One region of the Bradyrhizobium sp. UFLA05-112 genome, then DNA from elsewhere that is predicted to be linked to it. Evidence: predicted binding sites of a transcription regulator. Region 1 holds the regulator's gene; the other holds the start of a gene.

Region 1 (7,266 bases):
GCTCGAGCGTCATGCCCATCACCGCCTCGCCATCGATCTTGCTGATGAGATCGCCGGACAGGAGGCCGGCCTTGGAGGCCGGCGTGTCGTCGATGGGCGCCACGACCTTGACCAGGCCCTCCTCCATCGTGACCTCGATGCCGAGCCCGCCGAACTCGCCGGAGGTGGTCTCCTGCATCTCGGTCCAGGCCTTGTCGTTCATGTAGCGCGAATGCGGATCGAGCGAGGTGACCATGCCGTTGATGGCACCTTCGATCAGCTTGGAATTGTCGGGCTTCTCGACGTAGCTCGCCTTGACCCGCTCGAAAACTTCGCCGAACAGGTTCAGTTGCGAATAGGCATCGTCCGCGCCCGCCGCCGCTCTCGCCACCCATTGCCCGCCTTGCGGAGAGGTTGCCAGCAGAGTCAAACACGCGCCGGTCAGCGCGCCGAGGGGGAACAGCAGGGTTTTCCGCATGGATCGATTGGCCTTTTCGCTGGCGGTTGGGAGCCGCCATGCAAATGGCGATCCAGCCGGTGTCTCACAATACCATTCTGGTTTCTTCAAGGCCGGTCCGCCACGTTGGCTTGCATCCGGCAAAAAACCCTTCGTCCCAGCCTAAACTTTTGGCAACGTTCCTCGGCCGGTTCGCGCCGGGGGCGGAATCGACCCGTCCGGCCAACGCGCTCAAGCTATGCGATTTTGGGATGGTTTTGGCGCGCCGAACCGGTTAGGCGATGGAATAAGGCTTCAAATTCTCGGGAGGATAACAATGAACGACGCGCCCCGTATCCGGCCCCAACGAAACGTCGAACTGGGTGCCAGCGACGAGCCGTTCCAGAACCTGCACGAATTCATTCGCAAGGCGCGCTCCAACCTCAACCAGAACGCCTGGGACTATATCGTCGGCGCCGCCGAGACGGAGACCACGATGCGCCGCAACCGCATGGCGCTGGACGAGATCGCCTTCCGCCCGCGCGTGCTGCGCGACATGCGCAATGTCGATGGTTCCGTCGAGCAGTTCGGCCGCAAGATGCGCCTGCCGGTCGTACTGGCGCCGGTCGGCGCGCTCGAAATCTTCGATCCGCACGGCGCAGCCTCCGTTGCACGCGGGGCCGGCGCCTTCGGTGCAGCGCATATGCTGAGCTCGGTGTCGGATCCGGGCCTCGAGAAGACCGCAGAAGCAGCTCCCGATGCGCTGCGCTTCTACCAGCTCTATGTCCGCGGCGATGACGCCTTCGTCGAGGATGTCGTCGCCCGCGCGGTGAAAAGCACCTACGCCGCGTTCTGCCTGACGGTCGACACCGCCCATTACAGCCGTCGCGAACGCGACATCGCCAAGCGCTATGTTCGCGAGAGCCGGCTGCGCGCCACCGGCGGCGACTACCAGAAGGGCCTGGAGTGGCGGACCGTGAAGCTGATCAAGGACAAGTTCAAGATCCCGCTCATCATCAAGGGTATCGCGACTGCCGAGGACGCGCACATCGCGCTCGATCACGGCGTCGAGTGGATCTACGTCTCCAACCATGGCGGCCGCCAGCTTGATCATGGCCGCGGCGCCATGCACGTATTGCCGGAGATCGTCGATGCCGTGAAGGGACGCGCGAAGATCATGGTCGACGGCGGATTCTGCCGCGGCACCGACATCGTCAAGGCGCTCGCCATGGGCGCGGACCTCGTCGGCATCGGGCGCCTGCAGTGCTGGGCGTTGGCCGCGGCCGGCGAATCCGGCATCACACGGATGTTGGAGCTACTCGAAGACGAAGTGTTGCGGTGTCTCGGGCTGCTGGGGGCCACCTCGTTTGCCGAGGTGAACGCATCCTGCCTGCATCCGGCGACCGCCACCAACGTACCAAGCGTGTTCAGCGCGTTTCCGCTGCTGGATATCGAGCCTTATCGTTACTGAAAGGATGCAATGACCTCCCTCCTCTCTCCCGGCAGCGCGGATGCGCTCCTGTTCGACCTCGGTCGCGTCGTGCTCGACATCGATTTCTCCAAGGCGATCGCCTGCTGGGCGGGACATGCCGGCTGCGAACCGCAATCGATCGTGACGCGCTATGTCCGCGATGAGGCCTATCGGCTGCACGAGATGGGCAAGATCAGCGACGAGGTCTATTTCGACTGGCTGCGCCGCTCGCTCGGGATCGAAATCTCCGACGCGCAATTCCTGGAGGGGTGGAATGCGATCTTCGCGGGCGAGATGCCCGACATCGCCAACCTGTTGCCGCGCGCGGCACAACACGTGCCGCTCTACGCCTTCTCCAACACCAACCGGCCGCATGTGGACTATTTCTCGAAGGAGTATGCCGACGTGCTCGGCCATTTCCGCGAGATGTACCTGTCCTCCAGCATCGGCCTGCGCAAACCCGATGCGGAAGCTTTCGACCATGTCGTCGCCGCGATCGGCGTGCCGGCGAGGCGAATCGTGTTCTTCGACGATCTCGCCGAAAACATCGAAGGCGCGCGGGCACGAGGGCTGACCGCGGTTCACGTCACGTCGCCTCACGACGTCGGCGAGGCGCTGAAGGCGCTGGGATTCTAAGCGCCCCATTGCTGCGGTCGCTCAGCGTTCGGTTCCGGCCATCACCGGGAACTTTTTTAGCAAATTGTGGAACCAACTCACTCTGTGCATTTTTAGACAGAGTTCCCGGAACGGATCAACGCGTCGGGAGTCGTATGTCCGTTGGGATTTTCTACAACGGATGTGTGATCGTGTTGGGCAAGTCTTACTTCAACAAGCAAGCCTCGATCCTTCTCAAGTTCGCCAAGTCAACGTCGAATTCGCAGCTGTCCGCGAAGCTGGTCAGCAAGGCGGCGGATCTCAAATCGCAGGGCGACCCCCTGCCCGAGATGGATCACAGCCTGAAGGCGCCCGACGTCGATCCGGACAATGAAACGGGAGCCACCTGATGCTAGCCGTGAGCCTGGTTGTCGCCGTGGCATGCTTGGCCACCGTCATCCCGGTCCTTCTCGTCATCGAGACGATCGCGCGGCGTCCACGCTAGGCGCATTCAACTGCGCTTGGGTTGAGGCCGATCGAGACGCTGCCGTTGCGCGCGCATGCGGCTCGTCTTCTCCTTGAGCGCCTCGATCTCCTCGTCCAGCTTTGCGCTCTTCGATTTCGGCGGCTCATCGCCGCGCAGCTTCTCGAGAGCTTTCTCAACCGATAGCTTTGAAGTCTCTGCCATCAGGGTTCTCCCGGATGTCTCCTGACGCACCTGCGTGCGATGGCGCGCGGCAATTCTGAGCTGGAAGCGGAAAGGCGCGATATTGTCCTAAAGGGCATCCCTGCCGTTCCGGTGCTGGAGGGACAATTCATCTCCGCCTTCGTGATCGCCCCCTTTTGCCTCGAAGCCTGCACTCGGCTAGAACGCAACGCGACCTGTCCTTCGATTTGCTCAGCAGGAGTTTGCCCGTGGCCCTGATGCCGGTGTCCGACGCGCTTGCCGCAGTGCTTGCCGGCGTAGAGCCGGTGGCCGAGGAGATGGTTGCGCTGGATGCGGCCTACCATCGCGTGCTGGCGCGCGATGTCGCCGCGCGGCGTACGCAGCCGCCGCAGGCGATGTCGGCGATGGATGGCTATGCGGTGCGCGCCGCCGACGCGGCGACGGTGGACGCAGAGCTCACCGTGATCGGCGAGGTCGCGGCCGGCCGGCCATTTGCGGGAGCGGTTGGCGCGGGCCAGGCCGTGCGGATCTTCACTGGCGGCGTGGTGCCCGATGGCGCGGACGCGGTGGTAATCCAGGAGGACACGGTCGCAAACGGCAGGCGCGTCACGATCAAGGAGGCCGCGATCGCTGGACGGCACATCCGTCCTGCTGGCGTCGATTTCTTCGAGGGCGACGTGCTCCTGCGACAGGGAGCCAGACTCACCGAACGCGACCTCTCACTGGCCGCCGGCATGAACCATCCGGAGCTTGCCGTGCGTCGCCGGCCGAGGGTCGCGATTCTCGCGACCGGCGACGAGTTGGTGATGCCGGGCGCAACGCCCGGCGCGGGCCAGATCGTCTTCTCCAACGGCTACGCCCTGCACGCGCTGGCGCGGGCCGAGGGCGCCGAAACGGTCGATCTCGGCATTGCCGCCGATACGGTTGCGGCGACCACCGCCGGGATCCGCCGGGCCCGCGAGAGCGGCGCCGACATCCTCATCACGACCGGCGGTGCGTCGGTCGGCGACCACGATCTGGTCAGGCCAGCGCTCCAGGCCGAAGGCTTCGAGATGGCGTTCTGGAAGATCGCGATGCGGCCGGGCAAGCCGATGATGCACGGCCATCTCGGCGCGATGCGGGTGATCGGCCTGCCCGGCAATCCGGTCTCGTCCTATGTCTGCGGCTTCCTGTTCATGGTGCCGTTGATTCGCGCGCTTGCTGGCCGCTCGCGCGTTCATCACCGCCGCGAGCGCGCCGTGCTCGGGCGCGACGTCGGGCCCAACGACGTCCGCGAGGACTATTTGCGCGCACGGCTCGAGGAGCGCGAGGACGGCACGCTGGTGGCCGTTCCCGTCAACCACCAGGACTCCTCGCTGCTTGCGAATCTTGCTACCGCACAAGCACTTCTCGTGCGCGCGCCGTTCGCGCCAAAGGCCGAAGCAGGCACGCCTTGCGAGGTGTTGCGGCTGCCCTTGTGAGTGCAATCTGATTCGCGCGTGATGCGAACTTCGCCGCGTTCACACAAAATTAAGTGGTTGCGGAACACATATCGAACATATAGTGTCCGTTCATGATTTGTTTCGAGCATCTAGCGGCTTCTGCTGAATCTGGCGTCTCGGAATCGAACGACATCAACCGGGGGATTTGGTCGAGATGTTAACGCGCAAACAATACGAGCTTCTGCGGTTCATCAGTGAGCGCCTCAAGGAAAGCGGTGTGCCGCCCTCCTTCGATGAGATGAAGGACGCGCTCGATCTGCGCTCGAAGTCCGGCATTCACCGCCTGATCACCGCGCTGGAAGAGCGCGGCTTCATCCGTCGCCTGCCTAACCGCGCGCGCGCCATCGAGGTCATCAAGCTGCCCGAGCTTCAAGCCGCAGGCGCCGGCCGCCGCGGCTTCACGCCGAGCGTCATCGAAGGCAATCTCGGCAAGGTGCGGAGCGCCAGCGCGTCTGTCGACGACGGCGAGCGTCCGGTCGCCGTGCCCGTGATGGGACGGATCGCGGCCGGCACGCCGATCGAGGCGTTGCAGACCCGCAGCCACACCATCAGCGTGCCTCCGGACATGCTCGGCTCGGGCGAGCACTATGCGCTCGAAGTGCGCGGCGATTCGATGGTCGATGCCGGCATCCTGGATGGCGACATGGCGCTGATCCAGCGCAACGAGACCGCTGACACCGGCGACATCGTGGTGGCGCTGATCGACGACGAGGAAGCGACGCTCAAGCGTTTCCGCCGGCGCGGCGCGTCGATCGCGCTGGAGCCCGCCAACACCGCCTATGAGGTGCGCATCCTGCCGCCGAACCGGGTGAAGATTCAGGGCAAGCTGATCGGGCTGTATCGGAAGTACTGATTGCCCAGCAGAAAGTACCGATTGCCCGGCAGATTGCCAGCCATCGCACGGCGATACGGGCGGACGGATCGTCCGCTCCAGCAAAATAGCGTTGTCGCTTCCACTGTGATTATCCCTACACCTGCACAGAGCTAATCCTCAAGCATGGCAGGCGCGAATGCGCTGTGCGGGCTGCAGAGGACAAAACCCATGCGGCAGGTGATTTTAGGCGTGATCTCGGCAGCCTTGATCGCGGGATCGGCACCTGCGAGCGATGCAGCGCAACACCACGCCGCCCGAAAGGCCACGCCGCCCGAAAGGCAGAGCACGCGGCGGCAACCAGCGCGCCATTCCGCAATTCCAACAATGCGATCGCACCTGCGCCGCAGGCGAGCTGGCCCTCTTCAGGGTACTCCGCTGCCGGCGCTGATGGAAGCTCGCGTGAGTGAATGATGTGAACCAAGATAGAGTCTCGGCGAGAGGCTTTGTTCCTCGTTTGCCGGGAAAGATAATGTGATCGGGCGATGCGCAGACGGGCCGCAGATTTGCCCACAAACGCGATACACTCGTAGGCTTCCAACTCTGGTAGAGGCCTGCGCCTCCGGGGGGGCGCGGACCTGCTATCTCGCATGAGGAGCACTCCGATGTGTGACTACAGCCTACATGCCGTTGCGACCCGCCCCGCTCAAGTCGGCGAGACGATCGTCACGACAACCTTCCGCGGCACCTCGACGCGTGGATTTGCGTCGGAGCGTGATCTCTCGGTTGCCGTCTGCCTCCTGCCAGGCACCGAGCTCGCCTTCGCCGACAACGTCCGCTACGACAATCGCTGGATCTGGACGCGCACCGTCAATTCCCGCGTCGGCAAGTTCGGTAAGGTCGATCCGCACATTCCCGATCGTCATCATGATGCGATCGAATTCCCCGACGGCAACTACGTGCTGGTAACGCAGCTCGTCGAGGGACAGCGTGCCACGGTTCTGCAATTGCCGGTGACGCAGCCGCTCGGCGAGAAGACAGAGCAGCCCGCCGTCGAGCAGCACACGACCACGACGCCCACGACACGCCTGCCGATCGGCTGACGCGTCTTTCAATCCTCGGCCTGCAGGTCGGCCTCCGATGGCGTAGCATCCTTGCTGCGTGGAGTAGCCGGCCGCGGTGCGAGGCTGAGCTCGAAATCGCTATCGCCGGCCCCGGCCGGCGACCAGGGGCGGTTTGCGCTCCTTGCTTTCACCGTTTGCAGCGTGAAACCGTCGCCATCGCGCGATAGCGCGAGTGCGCCCTGCGTCTTCAGACGCTCGCGATCCACGACCATCGCCGCGCAACCGGCTGCTGCAGGCTTCGCCGTCACCACCAGCGCGGCGCGGCTGCAATCGTCCGCCAGCGCGTCGATACGCAACGAGAGCGCGACCAGGCGACCATCGGCGAGCGGCGTCACGCAACCGCCTTCGTCGCATGAGACGCCATCGGCGAGCGACGCATCAGTCGCGCCGCGCGGATCAGCATCAGATGCAAGCCACTCCTTGAGAAGAAAATTGTCCTTGCCGGTTCGGATCAGGTGCAGTTGGCCGCCCTTGCCGCGCACCGCGATGCTGTGGCCGTCGCCTGCGATCAGGATGTCGGGCTGGCGCACGTGCAGCGCCCAACCGATTGCGAGCGTCAGCACGACGGCGCCCACCCAGCGCAGCGGCGTGCGCAACAGGCCCATCAGAACGAGACCAATGCTGGCGGCAGTCAACGGGCCGGTCCCGAAGGCGGTGATGCGGCCGACGGCGCCAGGCAACGCCGCGACCCAGCGCGTCACAA
Region 2 (7,266 bases), on a different contig from region 1:
TGTCCTCGCCGTGCTCGCGCACGTAACGCGAATGCTTGAGCAGGGCATCGCGGAACTGCTGTTTCACATGCGCCGCTTTCGTCGCGAGCCCGGGCACACGCTCGATCGCCTCGATCGCCAGGTGATAGCGGTCGAGCTCGTTGAGCACGACCATGTCGAACGGCGTGGTCGTGGTGCCTTCCTCTTCAAAGCCGCGCACATGCATGCCGGCATGGTTGGTGCGGCTGTAGGTCAGGCGATGAATGAGATAGGGGTAGCCGTGGTAGGCGAAGATCACCGGCTTGTTGCGCGTGAACAGCGAGTCGAAATCGCGGTCGGAAAGGCCGTGCGGATGCTGTTCCTTCGGTTGCAATGTCATGAGGTCGACGACGTTGACGACGCGGATCTTTAGGTCGGGCAGCGCCTTGCGCAAGTGATCGACGGCAGCGAGCGTTTCCAATGTCGGCACGTCGCCGGCGCAGGCCATCACGACGTCGGGCTCGCGCTCGGCGCTTTCCGTGCCGGCCCAGGTCCAGATGCCGATGCCGGCATCGCAATGTGTGGCCGCATCCTGCATGCTGAGCCATTGCGGCGCGGGTTGCTTGCCTGCGACGATGACGTTGATGCGGTTGTAGGTGCGGAGGCAGTGATCGGCCACCCACAGCAGCGTGTTGGCGTCCGGCGGGAAATAAACGCGGACGATGTCCGCTTTCTTGTTGGTGACGAGATCGACGAAGCCGGGATCCTGATGGCTGAAGCCATTGTGGTCCTGGCGCCAGACATGTGAGGTCAGGAGATAATTGAGGGAGGCGATCGGCCGCCGCCATGTCAGCTCGCGCGACACCTTCAGCCATTTGGCGTGCTGGTTGAACATGGAGTCAACGATGTGGATGAAGGCCTCGTAGCAGGAGAAGAAGCCGTGGCGTCCAGTGAGCAGATAGCCTTCAAGCCAGCCCTGGCAGAGATGCTCGCTCAAAACCTCCATGACGCGGCCATCCTGGGCGAGGTGCACGTCGTAAGGTTCGGTCGGTTCCATCCATACGCGTTCGGTTGCTTCGAACACGGCGTCGAGCCGGTTCGACGCGGTCTCATCCGGACCCATGATACGGAAATTGCGCGCAACCCCGTTCAGTCTGACCACGTCGCGCAGGAACTTGCCGAGCTCGCGCGTCGCCTCCGCGACCGCCTTGCCCGGCTGCTTCACCTCGACGGCGAAGCTGCGAAAATCGGGTAGCTTCAGCTCGTGCTTCAACAGCCCGCCATTGCCGTGCGGATTGGCGCCCATGCGGCGGTCGCCGGTCGGAGCGAGCGCCTGCAACTCGGGAACAAGCGTGCCGTTGTGGTCGAACAGCTCCTCCGGCGCATAGCTCTTCATCCAGCCTTCGAGCACTTTCAGATGCGCGGGATTTTCGCGGCAATTGGCGACTGGCACCTGATGGGCGCGCCAGAAACCCTCGACTTTCAGCCCGTCGACCTCCTTGGGACCGGTCCAGCCCTTCGGTGAGCGCAGCACGATCATCGGCCAGCGCGGCCGCTCGATCGTCGTCTGTGCCTCGCGCGCGTGCTGCTGGATGGAGCGGATGCTGGCGAGAGCCACGTCAAGCGCATCGGCCATGATCCGGTGCATCGTTTTGGGATCGTCGCCCTCGACGAACAGCGGCTCGTGGCCCAGCCCACGGAAGAGATGGCGGATCTCCTCGTCGCGCATCCGTCCGAGCACGGTGGGGTTGGCGATCTTGTAGCCGTTGAGATGCAGGATCGGCAGCACCGCGCCGTCATGCGCGGGATTGACGAACTTGTTGGAATGCCAGGACGCGGCGAGCGGTCCTGTCTCGGCTTCGCCGTCGCCGACGACGCAGGCGACGATCAGGTCGGGATTGTCGAACGCGGCGCCATAGGCATGCACCAGCGCGTAGCCGAGCTCGCCGCCTTCGTGAATCGAACCCGGCGTCTCCGGCGCCGCGTGACTTGGAATGCCACCGGGGAAGGAGAACTGCCTGAACAGCTTGCGCAATCCGTCCGCATCGCGCCCGATGTCCGGATAGATTTCGCTATAGCTGCCTTCGAGATAAGTGTTGGCGACCATGCCCGGGCCGCCATGGCCGGGGCCGCAGATATAGAGCACGCTGAGATCAAGCGTGCGGATCGCTCGGTTGAGATGGGCATAAATGAAGTTCAGCCCGGGCGTCGTACCCCAATGGCCGAGCAGGCGCGGCTTGATGTGCTCGGGGCGGAGCGGCTCACGCAGCAGCGGATTGTCTAAAAGGTAGATTTGCCCGACGGATAAGTAGTTCGCGGCGCGCCAGTAGCGATCGAGCAGGTCGAGATCGCCTGTGCTGGCGCGCGCTTGTTGTTGGCTCGTCATGATGAGCTGACCTTGTTGCGGCGACCGTCACCAACCCGGTTCCAGTGCGATCGATCCCGTTTGTACTGGCGGCATCAAACGGCAATGCGGCCGGCAACCCTTGCGCGAGGTCAAAATTCGGTGCGGGAAGTTTGGGCGGTTACTTTGCATGGGGTTGTTTTACGGTTTTTACGTTTGTGTTCTTGATTTGTTCCGTTTGGATGCTATCTTGCCTGCATGAGTCGAGCATCCTCTCATGCCCTCAGGCACCCGCCGGTCACGGCGCCCTCCGAGCCGGCGGGTGCGCCTTCCGCGTTTCCTGAACTTGCGGTCGCGATCGACCGGGAGCGCAGGCGCGGACGGGGCGCCCAGTCCAACGCCAGCGGCCGCTATGAGGCCGAGGCGCGCGTCGCCTTCGATGACGGTTGGCAGAGCCTGGAGGAGCTGCCGCCGTTCAAGACCACGGTGGCGGTCGACACCTCACGCAAGGTGATCACACGCAACGACTCGCCCGACATCGGCTTTGACCGTTCCATCAATCCCTACCGCGGCTGCGAGCACGGCTGCGTCTACTGCTTCGCGCGGCCGACCCACGCCTATCTCGGCCTCTCGCCAGGGCTCGACTTCGAGTCGAAGCTGTTCGCCAAGCCCGAGGCGCCGGCGCTCCTGGAGAAGGAACTCGCCGCGACCGGCTACGAGCCGCGGATGATCGCGATCGGCACCAACACCGATCCGTATCAGCCGATCGAGCGCGAGCGAAACATCATGCGCGGCATTCTCGAGGTGCTTGAGCGTGCGGGCCATCCCGTCGGCATCGTGACGAAATCGGCGCTGGTGACGCGCGACATCGACATCCTGTCGCGCATGGCCAAGCGGAACCTCGCCAAGGTCGCGATCTCGGTCACCACACTCGATCCGAAGCTGGCGCGCACCATGGAACCGCGCGCCTCGACGCCGCCCAAGCGCCTGGAGGCGCTCAAGCAGCTTGGCGAGGCCGGTATCCCGACCACCGTGATGGTCGCGCCTGTGATCCCCGCGCTGAACGACTCCGAGATCGAGCGCATCCTCGATGCGGCCGCGCATGCCGGCGTCAAGGAGGCTTCCTACGTGCTGCTGCGGCTGCCGCTCGAGGTGCGCGACCTGTTCCGCGAATGGCTGATGGCGAACTATCCCGACCGCTATCGCCACGTCTTCACCCTGATCCGCGACATGCGCGGCGGCCGCGACTACGACTCGAAATGGGGCGAGCGGATGAAGGGCACGGGTCCCATGGCCTGGACCATCGGCCGCCGCTTCGAAATCGCCTGCGAACGCCTCGGCTTGAACAAGCGCCGCTCCAAGCTCAGCACGGATCACTTCGCCAAGCCCAAGCGCGGCGGCGAGCAGCTCAGCTTGTTCTGAGGTAAGGCGGGCCTGAATAGCGGGAATATCCGAGGTTCCCGGTTGCGCTGGCTGGACCTGCGTGCGCACGATCCCGACCATGATTCGGGACAAATCAGCCAGCAAGCCGGCAAAGGACGCCGCGAAGAAAGAGCCCAAAGCGGCCGCGAAGGAGCCCAAGGGAGCGGCCAAGGCCGCGAAGGGCGTCATCGCGATCGCGCCGCCGAGCTTTCGCCGCGAGCGCGCGCTGATCAAGCGCGGCATTTGGCCGGTCGCCGGCTGCGACGAGGCGGGGCGGGGGCCGCTGGCTGGCCCAGTGGTTGCGGCCGCCGTCATTCTCGACCCGAACCGGATCCCGCGCGGCATCGACGATTCCAAGCGCCTGACGGCCGAGGAGCGCGAAAGGCTGTTCGACAAGATCTGCGCAACCGCGCAGGTCTCGGTCGCCGTCGCCTCGCCCGCGCGCATCGACCGCGATAATATATTGCGCGCCTCGCTCTGGGCGCTGAAGCGCGCGGTGGTGGCGCTGCCCGAGGCGGCTCGTCATGTCTTCGTCGACGGCCGCGACAAGCTTGATACGGCCTGCGAATGCGAGGCGGTGATCGGCGGGGACGGCCTGGTGCTCTCGATCGCGGCCGCCTCGATTGTCGCCAAAGTCACGCGCGACCGGCTGATGTGCGCGCTGGCGGGTGATTGTCCGGGCTACGGTTTCGAGCAGCACAAGGGCTACGCGGTGCCAGAGCACCTGAATGCGTTGGATCGCCTCGGTCCATCCATCCACCACCGCAGCTTCTTCGCGCCCGTGGTCGCCGCGCGCGAGAAGCACATGCCCTGGACGGTCGAACCGAAACGCGACCTGTTCACGGCCGTGGATGATGCGGTTGTGCAGGTCGAGGCAGAGGTGCAGGTCGACGTTTCGGCCAATCTCTAGCAGCGGGTTTTCACCTCTATCCGTAAGAACAGGGAGAGGGAGAGGAGTTGGTTGCCACGGCGCGCAGCGCGCTTTATCAAACATGGACGCGCCGGCTTGGACGGGTTGGCTGCATCATTTCGGACCTTGCATGCGGTTTACCTCCCTGGTCATCGAGCTGATCCGCGCACGGCCGCGGCTGGTGGTGTGGATCGTGGTGCTGCTCCAGGCCGCGATGTGGCTGTTCGTGGCGCTGGTCTTATACCGCAGCCCGCCCGGCAATCTCGCCACGCTCCTCGCCTTCGGCCGCGAATATCAGGTCGGCACCGGGCTCGGGCCGCCGCTCGCGTTCTGGCTCGGCGACATCGCCTACCGCGCCGCCGGCAACCACATGATCGGCGTCTATGTGCTGGCCGAGCTCTGCGAGATCGCGACCTTCATTGCGCTCTATCATCTGGCGCGCGCCGTGGTCGGCACCCAGCAGGCGGTGCTCGCCGTGCTCTTAACCATGACCGTGCTGGCGTTCTCCTCGTCCGCGCTCGACTTCGGTCCGATGGTGCTGGCGCGACCGCTCTGGGCGCTGCTCCTCTTGCACTCCTGGCAAGTCGTCGGCCAGCGCCGCGGCAATGCCTGGTTCGCCTGGTCGATCGCTTCCGGGCTGCTGCTGCTGACGACGCCGGCTGCCATCGGCCTGTTGTTGCTGCTCGTCATCTTCGCGGTCGCGACCGAAGGCGGTCGCAAAACGCTGCGCGCACTCGATCCGGTCTATGCGCTCGTCGTCGTTGCCGTGCTGGTGCTGCCTTATGCGATCTGGCTGCTGCGTGCCGAGACGCTGTCCATGCCGGCCTTGCCGCAGGTTGAGGATTTGAAGGCAAGCGCGATCAACACGGCCTGGCTGTTCGGCGGCCTCGTGCTCGGCGCGGTGGCAATCCCGGTGTTGACCTTTCTCAACACGACTTGGTTCGCCGGCAAGAGTGAGGACGCCCCGATCATCTACCGGCCGTCGGTCGAGCCGCTGGGGCGTCACTTCGTCTACTTCTTTGCGCTGGCTCCCGGGCTTGGCACCGTGTTGATCTCCGGTCTGTTCGGGCTCGATAGCGTGGCGGGCGGGGCAGGCCTCGTACTGCTGATGTCGGGCCTTGCCGTAATCGTCGCCGCCGGCGATCTGATCGCGATGCGCCGTGCCCGCGTGCTGCGCACGGTGTGGGCGGCTGCCGTCGCCGCGCCCGCCGCGGGCATCGTGCTGGCGGTTCTCCTGATGCCGTGGATCGGGACCAGCGAGATCACGACCTCGATGCCGGCGCGTGCGATCTCGGACTTCTTCGACGACAGCTTTGCCCGCCGCACCAACCAGCGTCTGCGCGCCGTCGCCGGCGAGACGCAGCTTGCCAGCCTGATCGCGCTGCATTCCGGCCGGCCGCATCTCCTCATCGACGCTGAGCCGCAGCGTACGCCCTGGTTCACGCCGGCCAGGTTCAGCGAGACCGGCGGCGTCGTGGTCTGGCGCGCCTCCGACACCGCCGGCACCCCGCCGCCGGAGATTGCAAAACGCTTCCCCGGCATCGTGCCCGAAGTGCCGCGCGCCTTCGAATGGCTGGTGAACGGCCGCCAGCCGCTGCTGCGCATCGGCTGGGCCATCGTGCGCCCCAAGGGGACTTAGTTCGGACATCGTAGGGTGGGCAAAGCGAAGCGTGTCCACCGCTTTTGTTCATGTGCGGAGAGATGGTGGGCACGGCGCAAGAGCGCCTTTGTCCACCCTACAAGAGCTATCCCGCCAGCACCTTCGCGATCGCGCGCAGATCCTGCCAGGCCAGCCGCTTGTAGGACGGAGAGCGCAGCAGATAGGCCGGATGGAATGTCGGCAGCGCGCGGATGACGCGCGCGCCTGTGTCGTAGTCGAACCAGCGGCCGCGCGTGCGCATGATGCCCTCACGCGTTGAAAGCAGCGTCTGCGTCGAGGGATTGCCGAGCGTCACCAGCACGTCGGGATTCACGAGCTCGATCTGGCGCTGGATGAAGGGCAGGCAGGTCTGCGTCTCCTGCGGCGTCGGCGTGCGGTTGCCCGGCGGCCGCCACGGGATGACGTTGGCGATATAGGCCTTGCTGCGATCGAGTCCGATCGCGCCGATCATACGGTCGAGCAGCTTTCCCGAGCGCCCGACGAAGGGCAGTCCTTCGATGTCCTCATCACGACCCGGCGCCTCGCCGACGAACATGATGCGCGCTTCCGGGTTGCCGTCGGCGAACACCAGCCGCGTCGCAGTGTTCTTCAAAGCGCAGCCGTCGAAATTCTGCATCAGCTCGCGCAGTGCCTCCAGCGTTGGTGCGGTCCGCGCCGCCTCGCGCGCTGAGGCGATCGCAACGTCAGGTGCGGGCGCGGCCTCGCCGCGCGTCACCGCAGGCGCTGCAACGGGGCGTGGCGCCTCGACCGGCTGAACCGCGCGCGCGACCGGGGGCGGCGCTTCCGGTTCGGCGAGCCGATCGATCGGTTCCTCGGCAAGCGCGCAGTCGACGCCCGCCTCCAGATAGAAGGCCAGCAGTTCGCGGACGGTGGGGGCGGGTTCGCTGATCATGGCAACTTATGACATTTAGGTCAGTTTAGGGGGCCTTGCATCCCAGCGAAACGCATTTCCGAGGTTGTCCTGCCCGGAAA

What was found. Region 1 encodes LexA, which represses DNA repair genes until DNA is damaged. Its sites were predicted from a motif close to TGTTCNNNNTGTGTTCNG; they were not measured.
Region 2: the regulator LexA is predicted to act here: its motif matches at 2,522-2,539, upstream of SO180_RS38555 (PA0069 family radical SAM protein).

Annotation. Positions count from the first base shown of each region.
Region 1 covers NZ_JBANBK010000061.1:5,193-12,458, reverse strand. The annotation lists gene SO180_RS29335 (S41 family peptidase) at 1-457, opposite strand, end outside; gene SO180_RS29330 (hypothetical protein) at 496-714, shown strand; gene SO180_RS29325 (alpha-hydroxy acid oxidase) at 753-1,886, shown strand; gene SO180_RS29320 (HAD-IA family hydrolase) at 1,896-2,522, shown strand; gene SO180_RS29315 (hypothetical protein) at 2,657-2,890, shown strand; gene SO180_RS29310 (hypothetical protein) at 2,992-3,168, opposite strand; gene SO180_RS29305 (molybdopterin molybdotransferase MoeA) at 3,396-4,607, shown strand; gene lexA (transcriptional repressor LexA) at 4,783-5,481, shown strand; gene SO180_RS29295 (hypothetical protein) at 6,105-6,542, shown strand; partial or broken gene SO180_RS29290 (ComEC/Rec2 family competence protein) at 6,551-7,266, opposite strand, start outside.
Region 2 covers NZ_JBANBK010000118.1:202-7,467, forward strand. The annotation lists gene SO180_RS38550 (phosphoketolase family protein) at 1-2,344, opposite strand, end outside; gene SO180_RS38555 (PA0069 family radical SAM protein) at 2,561-3,724, shown strand; gene SO180_RS38560 (ribonuclease HII) at 3,804-4,634, shown strand; gene SO180_RS38565 (glycosyltransferase family 39 protein) at 4,765-6,273, shown strand; gene SO180_RS38570 (uracil-DNA glycosylase) at 6,380-7,186, opposite strand.